Regions from separate parts of the Streptomyces sp. NPDC088350 genome, predicted to be linked through region 2. Evidence: predicted binding sites of a transcription regulator. Region 2 holds the regulator's gene; the other holds the start of a gene.

Region 1 (4,913 bases), on a different contig from region 2:
GCCGTCCAGCCGGACCAGTTCCATCCGGTCGAGCAGCGCCTCCGGGATGGCTTCGAGCACGTTGGCCGTCGCCAGGAACACCACATCGCTCAGGTCGAGTTCGACCTCCAGGTAGTGGTCACGGAAGGTGTGGTTCTGCGCGGGGTCGAGGACTTCGAGAAGCGCCGCCGCCGGGTCGCCCCGGTAGTCGGACCCCACCTTGTCGATCTCGTCGAGCAGGACGACGGGGTTCATGGACCCGGCCTCCTTGATGGCCCGGACGACACGACCAGGCAGCGCGCCGACATACGTACGCCGGTGACCGCGGATCTCGGCCTCGTCCCGCACACCGCCCAGCGCGACCCGCACGAACTTCCGCCCCATCGCGTGCGCGACGGACTCGCCGAGCGAGGTCTTGCCGACACCGGGCGGACCGACAAGGGCCAGTACGGCACCGCCGCGCCGCCCGCCGACGACACCCAGCCCGCGCTCGCTACGGCGCTTGCGCACAGCGAGGTACTCAGTAATGCGCGCCTTCACGTCCTCCAGACCGGCGTGCTCGGCGTCCAGGATCGCCTTGGCGCCCCGGATGTCGTACTCGTCCTCGGTCCGCTCGTTCCACGGCAGTTCAAGGACGGTGTCCAGCCAGGTGCGGATCCACGACCCCTCGGGCGACTGGTCGGAGGACCGCTCCAGCTTGTCGACCTCCTTGAGGGCGGCCTCACGCACCTTCTCCGGCAGGTCGGCGGCCTCCACGCGCGCGCGGTAGTCGTCGGACTCCTCGCCGTCCTTGGCGGAGTCGCCGTTCAGCTCGCGCAGTTCCTTGCGAACGGCTTCGAGCTGGCGCCGCAGCAGGAACTCGCGCTGCTGCTTGTCGACACCTTCCTGCACGTCCTTGGCGATGGTCTCGGCGACGTCCTGCTCGGCGAGGTGGTCGCGCAGATGCTGGGTGGCGAGCTTCAGCCGGGCGACCGGGTCGGCGGTCTCCAGCAGCTCGATCTTCTGTTCGGTGGTCAGGAAGGGCGAGTAACCAGAGTTGTCAGCGAGGGTGGACACGTCATCAATGGCCTGCACGCGATCGACGACCTGCCAGGCCCCCCGCTTGCGCAGCCACGCGGTGGCCAGCGCCTTGTACTCCTTCACCAGCTCGGTCACCGAGCCGGGCAACGGTTCGGGCAGGCTCTCGTCGAGCGCGGTGCCCTCGACCCAGAGCGCGGCACCAGGACCGGTGGTCCCGGCCCCGATCTTCACGCGGCTACGGCCGCGGATCAGCGCGCCCGGGTCGCCGTCGGCCAGCCGGCCGACCTGCTCGACGGTGCCGAGCACACCCGTGCTCGCGTACGTCCCGTCGATGCGTGGCACCAGCAGGACCTTGGGCTTTCCGGGCTCGGACCGCGCGGCGGCCTGGGCGGCCTCCACGGCGGCGCGTACATCGGTGTCGTTCAGGTCCAGCGGAACCACCATTCCGGGCAGCACGACCTCGTCGTCGAGCGGCAGCACGGGCAGGGTGAGCGGTGTGGACGTCGAAGCCATGATCTCCCCTTAGGCAGTCAAGTTGAGCTATGCCGACTCAATGCTTGGGCGCCTTCGATTGTTCCCCACCTGTTGTTCGCCGTGAGCGATCAGCCGCTCCACAACCGCCTCACCCGAGGTCAACGCGGAATCGGCGTCGCGGCTTCCCGCCAGAACCGGCAGCTCCGGCCGCTCCGGCCGCTCCGGCCGCACGCTTCCGGGACTCCGCGCGGCGGGGTGCGCACAATGGACGCGGATGACTTCCTCGGTGGCGACGGTCCGCCGTCCGCCGTCGGCAGCGGGCAGCGGGCAGCGGGCAGACCCTCGCGGGGGAGTCGTATTCCTCGGCGCCTCAGGCGGGAGGCCCGGGGCCGAGGCCTGAGGCGCCGAGGCCTGACCTGAGCGAGGCCGGGGCAGCCCTACGCTGCTGACGTGTGCGCTGCGCCCGCGGCCCGGATGCGCTGACCGAGGAAGAGAGCCGCACGGTCCAGTGCCTCGTCGGCCTCGTCCAGGACACCTGCGAACGCCTGGAACACGTGCGGTACGTCGGCGGTGACGTCCAGGATGACGTCCACTCCGGCTGCCCTCGCCCGCGCGGCCAGGCGTGTGGAGTCGTCCAGGAGGATCTCGTTGGTGCCCACCTGGATGAGCATGGGCGGAAAGCCGGTCAGGTCGGCGAGGACGGCTGGGCTGAGCATGGGCTGATGGGGGTCGGCTCCGGCGAGGTACATGGCTCCGGTGTGTTCCACGGACTTGCGGGTGAGGATCGGGTCGATGCCTTCCTTGGCGTCCATGCTCCTGCCCGTGCGGGTGGCGTCGAGGCCCGGCGAGAACGCCACGAGGGCGGCGGGCAGCGGAAGGCCCGCGTCGCGGGCGGCCAGGCAGGTCGTGACGGCGAGGCCGCCGCCGGCCGAGTCCCCGGCGAACACGACGGCCGAAGGGTCCTGACCGCCGTCGAGGAGGGCGCGGTAGGCGCTCAGCGCGTCTTCGATCGCGGCCGGGAACGGATGCTCGGGGGCGAGCCGGTAGTCCACCGAGTACGCCCCGAAGCCGGTCTTGGCGACGAGGTGTCCCGTCAGCGACAGCACGCTTTCGGGGGAGCCGTACACCCAGCCGCCGCCGTGGAAGTACAGGATCGTCCCGGCGCGAGGCCCGTTGTCGCGAGGCCCGTTGTCGCGAGGCCCGTTGTCGCGAGGCCCGTTGTCGCGAGGCCCGTTGTCGCGAGGCCCGTTGTCGCGAGGCCCGTTGTCGCGTGGCCCGTTGTCGCGTGGCCCGTTGTCAGGCTGGACATGCAGCGCGGGCCGGCCGCCGAGAGTTGTCCGCACGGTGCGCATACCGTCGGGCACGATCATCCGGGCCATCAGCGCCTCGAACCCCGCTCGGATCGCCTCGACCGACCGGGGGCCCTCAGGTCGCGGCTGTCGCAGCATCGCGTCCACCTGCACGCGCTGGTCCTTGCTCATGCGTCCACTCCCGTCGCAAGTAACTTCCACAGCACTATATGCCGAGGAATATATCGTAAACTATATGCCGTGGCATTCAAAGTGAGCAGTGGGACAGTCGACCTCGCGGGCTTCTTCGCCGACCTGGTCCGATGTGAGACACGTCTGTACAACGCCCTCAACGACCGCCTCCGGGAGCGGCATGGGATCGTCACGTCGCAGTTCGAGGCCCTGCGCTACCTGCGCGACCGTCCCGAGTCCCGCGTGGCGGACCTTGCCGCCGAATTCGCCATCGGCATCGGGGCGACCAGCAAGACCGTCGACCGTCTGGAAAAGCAGGGCTGGGCCGTCCGGCTCCCGAATCCGTCCGATCGCCGGTCCTCACTGCTGGCCCTGACCGACGACGGCTCGCAGCTTGTCGATGCGGCGGAGAAGACCTTCACCGACGGAGTGGCCGACCTGATCGGAACCGCTCTCGACAACTCCTCGGCGTCGGCCGCCGCACAGGCCCTTTCGAAGCTGCGCTCGGCGCTAGAGCACAAGCAGATCGGCACGCCCACAGGCTGACGGACATCGCCTCACCCCCGGGCAGCGCGCCCTCCGGATCTCCGCCCAGCCAGTCGGACTCGTGCTCGGCGCCCGGATCGATGTCGTTCAGTTCGGCGGCGAAGATGCGCATGCCGCCCACCGTGTGGTGGAGAACGGCTCGGGTGTCCCACTCCGCGCACGGGGTGGGGCTCGCCCAGGGGCACCTCCGACGACCGTCACTCGGCAACCGCCGCGCAGGAAGCGCGACTTGGCATCCCGGCACTGGCGAAGAAACTGAACGCCGCCAGACGGGAGGGCAGTTAGACCCGAGCCACCTCAACCGGAGCCACCTCGAACCGGGCTGCCTCGAACCGGGCCGCCTCAAGCCGAGTCACCCGCGCGGCCCGATGCCAGCGCCGTATCAACGGCCAGGTCGCGACGCCTATCGTCAGGGAGATCAAGTGGCCCCAGTTCGTCATGGGGTCGGTGAACTCGATCAGGTCCTCGACCAGCGACCAGCCGAACAGGCCGATCAACGGCAGGCCGAGCCACGGCCGCAGCAGACCGGACAGCGCTCCTATGCTCGTCGCCACGCCGAAGCTGATGCCGTAGTCGAGGCGGTGCAGCGAGCTGTTGGGCAGATGCCCCGCCAACACGGCGATTCCCACGGTCCCTTCGGTCGCGAGCGTGGCCAGGATGTGCCCGGACACGAACACCGCGGCGGCCCGCATCCCGCCGATCCGCCGTTCCAGCGCGGTCAGCACGAGCAGGAAGAGGATCGCGTACGGCGACATCATTCCGCCGACGATCCACAGCGCACTGGCGACCAGCACCAGCAGCGGGTCGCGTACGAGGTGGGCGACATCGGTGCTGGAGGCCTGGTGCAGTTCGTTCACGAGGGTCGCATCGGCGTACTGCGCCACGAGGGAGGTGACGAGGAGCAGCATCGCGTAGGCGAAGGTGAACGGCGTCCCGGTGGGCGTCGGCAGCAGTCGCCAGGGGTGGAGGCTGCGGAGTGCGAGCAGGAGCCACGACTCTCCGGGAACGGCGGGAGTGGACGCCGAGACGGACACGGCCGCCGGGGCCCGGAGGGCGAGGGCCAACTCCCCGGCCGTGGCCGCGACTTCCCGCTGTCTCGGCATCGCCTCCAGCAGACCGGCATCCAGGCCCGAATCCAGATCCGAATCCAGGTCCGGATCCAGCCCGGACAGCTCGGCCGAGGGTGTGCCCGAAGGCGTGGCGGAGGCCTTTGTGCCGGCCGTCGCGGTCCGTTCCACTCTGAGGCGCTCCTTACGTTTCGGCCCACCCTTCGCCGTCCCCCACGCCGCTGTCTATGACCGACGCCACGCGAGAGCCGATTCACAGCAACCCCAGAGCTTTCTTACGCGTCCGCGGACAGCTTGCACCCGGAGGTGTCTCCCCACGGTTAATTCGGCTGCTCTTTCCGGTGAA
Region 2 (4,913 bases):
ACACGACGATCCCGACCAAGCGGTCCGAGATCTTCACCACCGCCGAGGACAACCAGCCCTCCGTGCAGATCCAGGTCTACCAGGGCGAGCGCGAGATCGCGGCGTACAACAAGAAGCTCGGGATGTTCGAGCTGACCGGTCTGCCGCCGGCCCCGCGCGGTGTCCCGCAGATCGAGGTCTCCTTCGACATCGACGCCAACGGCATCATGCATGTCACGGCCAAGGACCTCGGCACCGGCAAGGAGCAGAAGATGACCGTCACCGGCGGCTCCTCGCTGCCGAAGGACGAGGTCGACCGCATGCGCCAGGAGGCCGAGCAGTACGCGGACGAGGACCACCGCCGCCGCGAGGCCGCCGAGTCCCGCAACCAGGGTGAGCAGCTCGTCTACCAGACGGAGAAGTTCCTCAAGGACAACGAGGACAAGGTCCCCGGCGAGGTCAAGACCGAGGTCGAGGCCGCCGTCGAGGAGCTGAAGGCCGCGCTCAAGGGCGAGGACACCGCCGAGATCCGCACCGCCACCGAGAAGGTCGCCGCGGTCTCGCAGAAGGTCGGCCAGGCCATGTACGCCGACGCCCAGGCCACGCAGGCCGCGGGCGGCGACGCCCCGGGTGCCGAGGCCCCCAAGGCGGACGACGACGTGGTGGACGCCGAGATCGTGGACGACGAGCGCAAGGACGGTGCCGCGTGACGGAGGAGACCCCGGGCTTCGACGAGAAGCCCGACGTCCCCTCCGGCGCCACCCCCGACGACGCCGAGCCGCAGGCCGCCTCCCCCTCCGGCAGTGGGGAGGGGGCGGCCCCGGCAGGGGACGCAAGCGCACAGATCGCCGGTCTGACGGCCCAGCTGGACCAGGTGCGCAAAGGGCTCGAAGAGCGCACCGCGGACCTCCAGCGGCTCCAGGCCGAGTTCCAGAACTACCGCCGCCGGGTCGAGCGCGACCGGATCGCGGTCAAGGAGATCGCCGTGGCGAACCTCCTGACCGAGCTGATGCCCACGCTCGACGACATCGGCCGCGCGCGGGAACACGGTGAACTCGTCGGCGGTTTCAAGTCGGTGGCGGAGTCGCTGGAGACCGCCGCGGCGAAGATGGGACTGCAGCAGTTCGGCAAGGAGGGCGAGCCCTTCGACCCGACGATCCACGAGGCCCTCATGCACTCGTACGCGCCGGACGTCACCGAGACGACCTGCGTGGCGATCCTGCAGCCCGGGTATCGCATCGGTGAGCGCACCATCCGCCCCGCGCGGGTGGCGGTCGCCGAGCCGCAGCCCGGTGCCACGCAGACCGGCAAGGCGGAGGACGAGTCCGAGGCCGGCGATGAGAAGGACAACGGCCCTGAGGAGGGCTGACGCAACACCGGGCGCGGGAAAGGAGGGACGTCGAGGATGAGCACCAAGGACTTCATCGAGAAGGACTACTACAAGGTCCTCGGCGTCCCCAAGGACGCCACCGAGGCCGAGATCAAGAAGGCGTACCGGAAGCTCGCCCGCGAGTTCCACCCGGACGCCAACAAGGGCAACGCCAAGGCGGAGGAGCGCTTCAAGGAGATCTCCGAGGCCAACGACATCCTCGGTGACCCCAAGAAGCGCAAGGAGTACGACGAGGCCCGCTCCCTCTTCGGCAACGGCGGCTACCGCCCGGGGCCGGGCGGCGCGGGCGGCGGCAACTTCAACTTCGACCTGGGCGACCTCTTCGGAGGCGGCGCCCAGGGCGGCGGCGCCGGGGGTTCCGGCGGCTTCGGCGGCGGCATCGGTGACGTCTTCGGTGGCCTGTTCAACCGCGGCGGCACGGGCACGACCCGTACGCAGCCCCGGCGCGGCCAGGACATCGAGTCCGAGGTCACGCTCAGCTTCACGGAGGCCATCGAAGGGGCCACGGTCCCGCTGCGGATGTCCTCGCAGCAGCCCTGCAAGGCCTGTTCGGGCACCGGCGACAAGAACGGCACACCGCGCGTGTGCCCGACCTGCGTCGGCACCGGCCAGGTGGCGCGCGGCTCCGGCGGCGGTTTCTCGCTCACGGACCCGTGCCCGGACTGCAAGGGCCGCGGCCTGATCGCCGAGCACCCCTGCGTCGAGTGCAAGGGCAGCGGGCGCGCCAAGTCCTCGCGGACCATGCAGGTCCGTATCCCCGCGGGGGTCACGGACGGCCAGCGCATCCGGCTGCGCGGCAAGGGGGCGCCTGGTGAACGGGGCGGCCCCTCGGGCGACCTGTACGTCATGGTGCACGTCGACGCGCACCCCGTGTTCGGCCGCAAGGACGACAACCTCACGGTGACGGTCCCGGTGACGTTCGCGGAGGCGGCACTGGGCGGCGAGGTCAGGGTGCCCACCCTGGGCGGACCGCCGGTGACGCTGAAGCTGCCGCCGGGCACGCCCAACGGCCGGACCATGCGGGCCCGCGGCAAGGGCGCCTTCCGCAAGGACGGCACCCGGGGTGACCTCCTCGTGACCGTCGAGGTGAGTGTCCCGAAGGACGTCACGGGGAATGCTCGTGACGCGCTGGAGGCGTATCGAGAGGCGACCGCGGGCGAGGACCCGCGGGCGGAGCTGTTCCAGGCCGCGAAGGGAGCATGACAGAGCCATGGATTCGACCGGCCGTCGACGCAACCCGTACGAGCTGACCGAGGAGACCCCGGTCTACGTCATCTCGGTGGCGGCCCAGCTCTCCGGCCTGCACCCGCAGACGCTGCGCCAGTACGACCGCCTCGGCCTGGTCTCCCCGGACCGCACGGCCGGGCGGGGCCGGCGCTACTCGGCCCGCGACATCGACCTGCTGCGCACCGTCCAGCAGTTGTCGCAGACCGAGGGCATCAACCTCGCCGGCATCAAGCGCATCATCGAGCTGGAGAACCAGGTCGTCGCGCTCCAGCAGCGTGTCGCGGAACTCCAGGCGGCGGTGGAGGGGGCGGCGGTGACGATGCAGCAGCGGGAAGCGGCGGTACACGCTTCGTACCGGCGGGACCTGGTGCCGTATCAGGAGGTCCAGCAGACGAGTGCGCTGGTGGTGTGGCGGCCGAAGAAGGCCAAGGACTGACCTCATGCGGGAAAAGGACTGACCTCATGCGGGAAGGGGCCCGGAGACAGAGTCTCCGGGCCCCTTCCCGTGTGTGCGGAGCCGTTACTCCCAGATGCCGTACGCCTTCTGCTCCCTGACCTCCTCGTGGCCTGCCGGGTCGGTGTAGACGGCCCGGTAGTAGTACAGCCCGAGCCGGTCCTCGTGGACCGTGGTGTCCAGGTGGAACGCCGGGTTGTCGACCTTGCCCGTGGCGAACGTCGTCCAGGCTCCCGCTGCCGCGTCCCACTTCTCCCAGCGGTAGTCGGTGTAGTCACCGCACGGCAGGTCGTAGATGGTGACACCGCAGCGGACGTAGAGCTCCGGGTACCGGTCCTCGACGACCTTGGTGCCGGTCCAGCCCGGCGGGCGGGTGTCCGGCAGGGTGACGGAGAGGCCGGCGGGGTGGTAGGCCTCCGGGCCGTCGTTCTCGTCGTAGAGCGGGGAGTCGTCCAGAGCGGCGACCCGGTAGACGTGGGTGGCGCCGTCGGGGACGGTCGGGCAGAGGATCTGGGTCGGGGTCAGCGACTCCCCGCCCCAGCAGTTCCGTTCCCAGACCGTTTCGCCGGTGTCCGGGTCGCCGGCGCTCTGCCACACCGCGTAGCCGGTGACGTCGTCGTCGGCCGGCGGCGTCCAGCTCAGGCGGACGCCGAGCGGGACCTGCTCGGCGGTCAGGTTCCCCACCGGTGCCGGGCGTTCGGTGTCCGGCGTGGTCCCGGTGGCGGCGGGGCCGGGCTGCGACGCGTGGCCGTACGGGTCGATCGTCACGACCGTGTAGTCGTACGTCGTCTCGGAGGCTCCGGAGACGTCCCAGCAGACGCCGTTGATCTGCCGGGAGCCGGCGTAGTCGGGGGCGTCGCCGGTGGTCCAGGTCCAGTACGTCTCCGGGTCCGTCAGCGGCAGGTCCTGCGAGTTGTCGGGCTTGCAGCCGGTCACCTCGGTGCTCTCGCCGGTCGCCCGGTCGGTGCGGGTGATCCGGTAGGTGAGGAGCGGGCCGCCGTCGAAGGTCCAGGGGTCGGCGCTGCTCCACTCGATCATCACGCCCTCGTCGAAGCGGCCCGCGGTGGTCGCGAACGCCGGGATCGCCTCGGGCCGGTCGGCCATCGTCAGCGTGAGCTCCGCCGGGGCGGCGGCATTGCCCTTGGCGTCCACCGAACGCACCGCGTACCGGTAGGTGCCGGCGACCGCGGCCAGCTGGCGCGGCACGACGTCGGTCTCCTTCGTGGTGCCCTTGCCGGGCAGCGCGTCGAGCCAGCCGCCGGTCACCGGGTCGAGCTGGAGGACCTGGTAGGAGGCGGCCCCGTCGACGGGGGCCCACACGAGGTGCGGAACACCCGACCGGTACTCGACCCGGGCGCCGGTGACGGGCGCCGGGGGGATCAGGTCGGTGGTGGTGAACTTGGCCGCGGCGGAGTACGCGGACCAGTTCCCGGCGACGTCCCGGGCCCGTCCCCGGTAGGTGACGGCACTGCCGTCGGAGGGGTAAGTGGTGTCGCAGATCGCGCCCTTGGTCCCGGTGTAGACGGTGATCCACGTGGCGGTGGCGGTGTCGAGACGCTGCATCTCGTACCAGGCGATGTCGGCCTTGTTCTCCGCCGTGGTGACGAGCTGGGGGGCCGCGTAGGGCGAGAGGTCCGGGCAGCCGTCCATTTCCACGAACGGCGCGGCGGGCGGGGTCCTGTCCACGGTGGTGACGCCCTTGTCGGCGCTGCCCGCCGACTCCCTGCCCGCCTTGTCGTAGGCGCGGACCTCGTAGTAGTACGTGCCGCCGGTCGCGGGCGGGGTGTCGGTGTACGAGGTGGAGGCGGTCGTCCTGAGCGGCGCGGTGCCGAACGAGGTGCCCTTCAGGCGCCGGTAGACCCG

The links. Region 2 encodes HspR, which represses chaperone genes until heat shock. Its sites were predicted from a motif close to TTGAGNNNNNNNNNCTCAA; they were not measured.
Region 1: the regulator HspR is predicted to act here: its motif matches at 1,535-1,553, upstream of lon (endopeptidase La).

The regions. Positions count from the first base shown of each region.
Region 1 covers NZ_JBIVNL010000001.1:980,950-985,862, reverse strand. Annotated here, with positions in the region: gene lon (endopeptidase La) at 1-1,512, opposite strand, end outside; gene ACIQBL_RS04560 (alpha/beta hydrolase fold domain-containing protein) at 1,911-2,954, opposite strand; gene ACIQBL_RS04555 (MarR family winged helix-turn-helix transcriptional regulator) at 3,024-3,500, shown strand; gene ACIQBL_RS04550 (rhomboid-like protein) at 3,782-4,738, opposite strand.
Region 2 covers NZ_JBIVNL010000006.1:336,197-341,109, forward strand. Annotated here, with positions in the region: gene dnaK (molecular chaperone DnaK) at 1-689, shown strand, start outside; gene grpE (nucleotide exchange factor GrpE) at 686-1,348, shown strand; gene dnaJ (molecular chaperone DnaJ) at 1,385-2,572, shown strand; gene ACIQBL_RS22970 (heat shock protein transcriptional repressor HspR) at 2,580-3,032, shown strand; gene ACIQBL_RS22975 (PA14 domain-containing protein) at 3,117-4,913, opposite strand, start outside.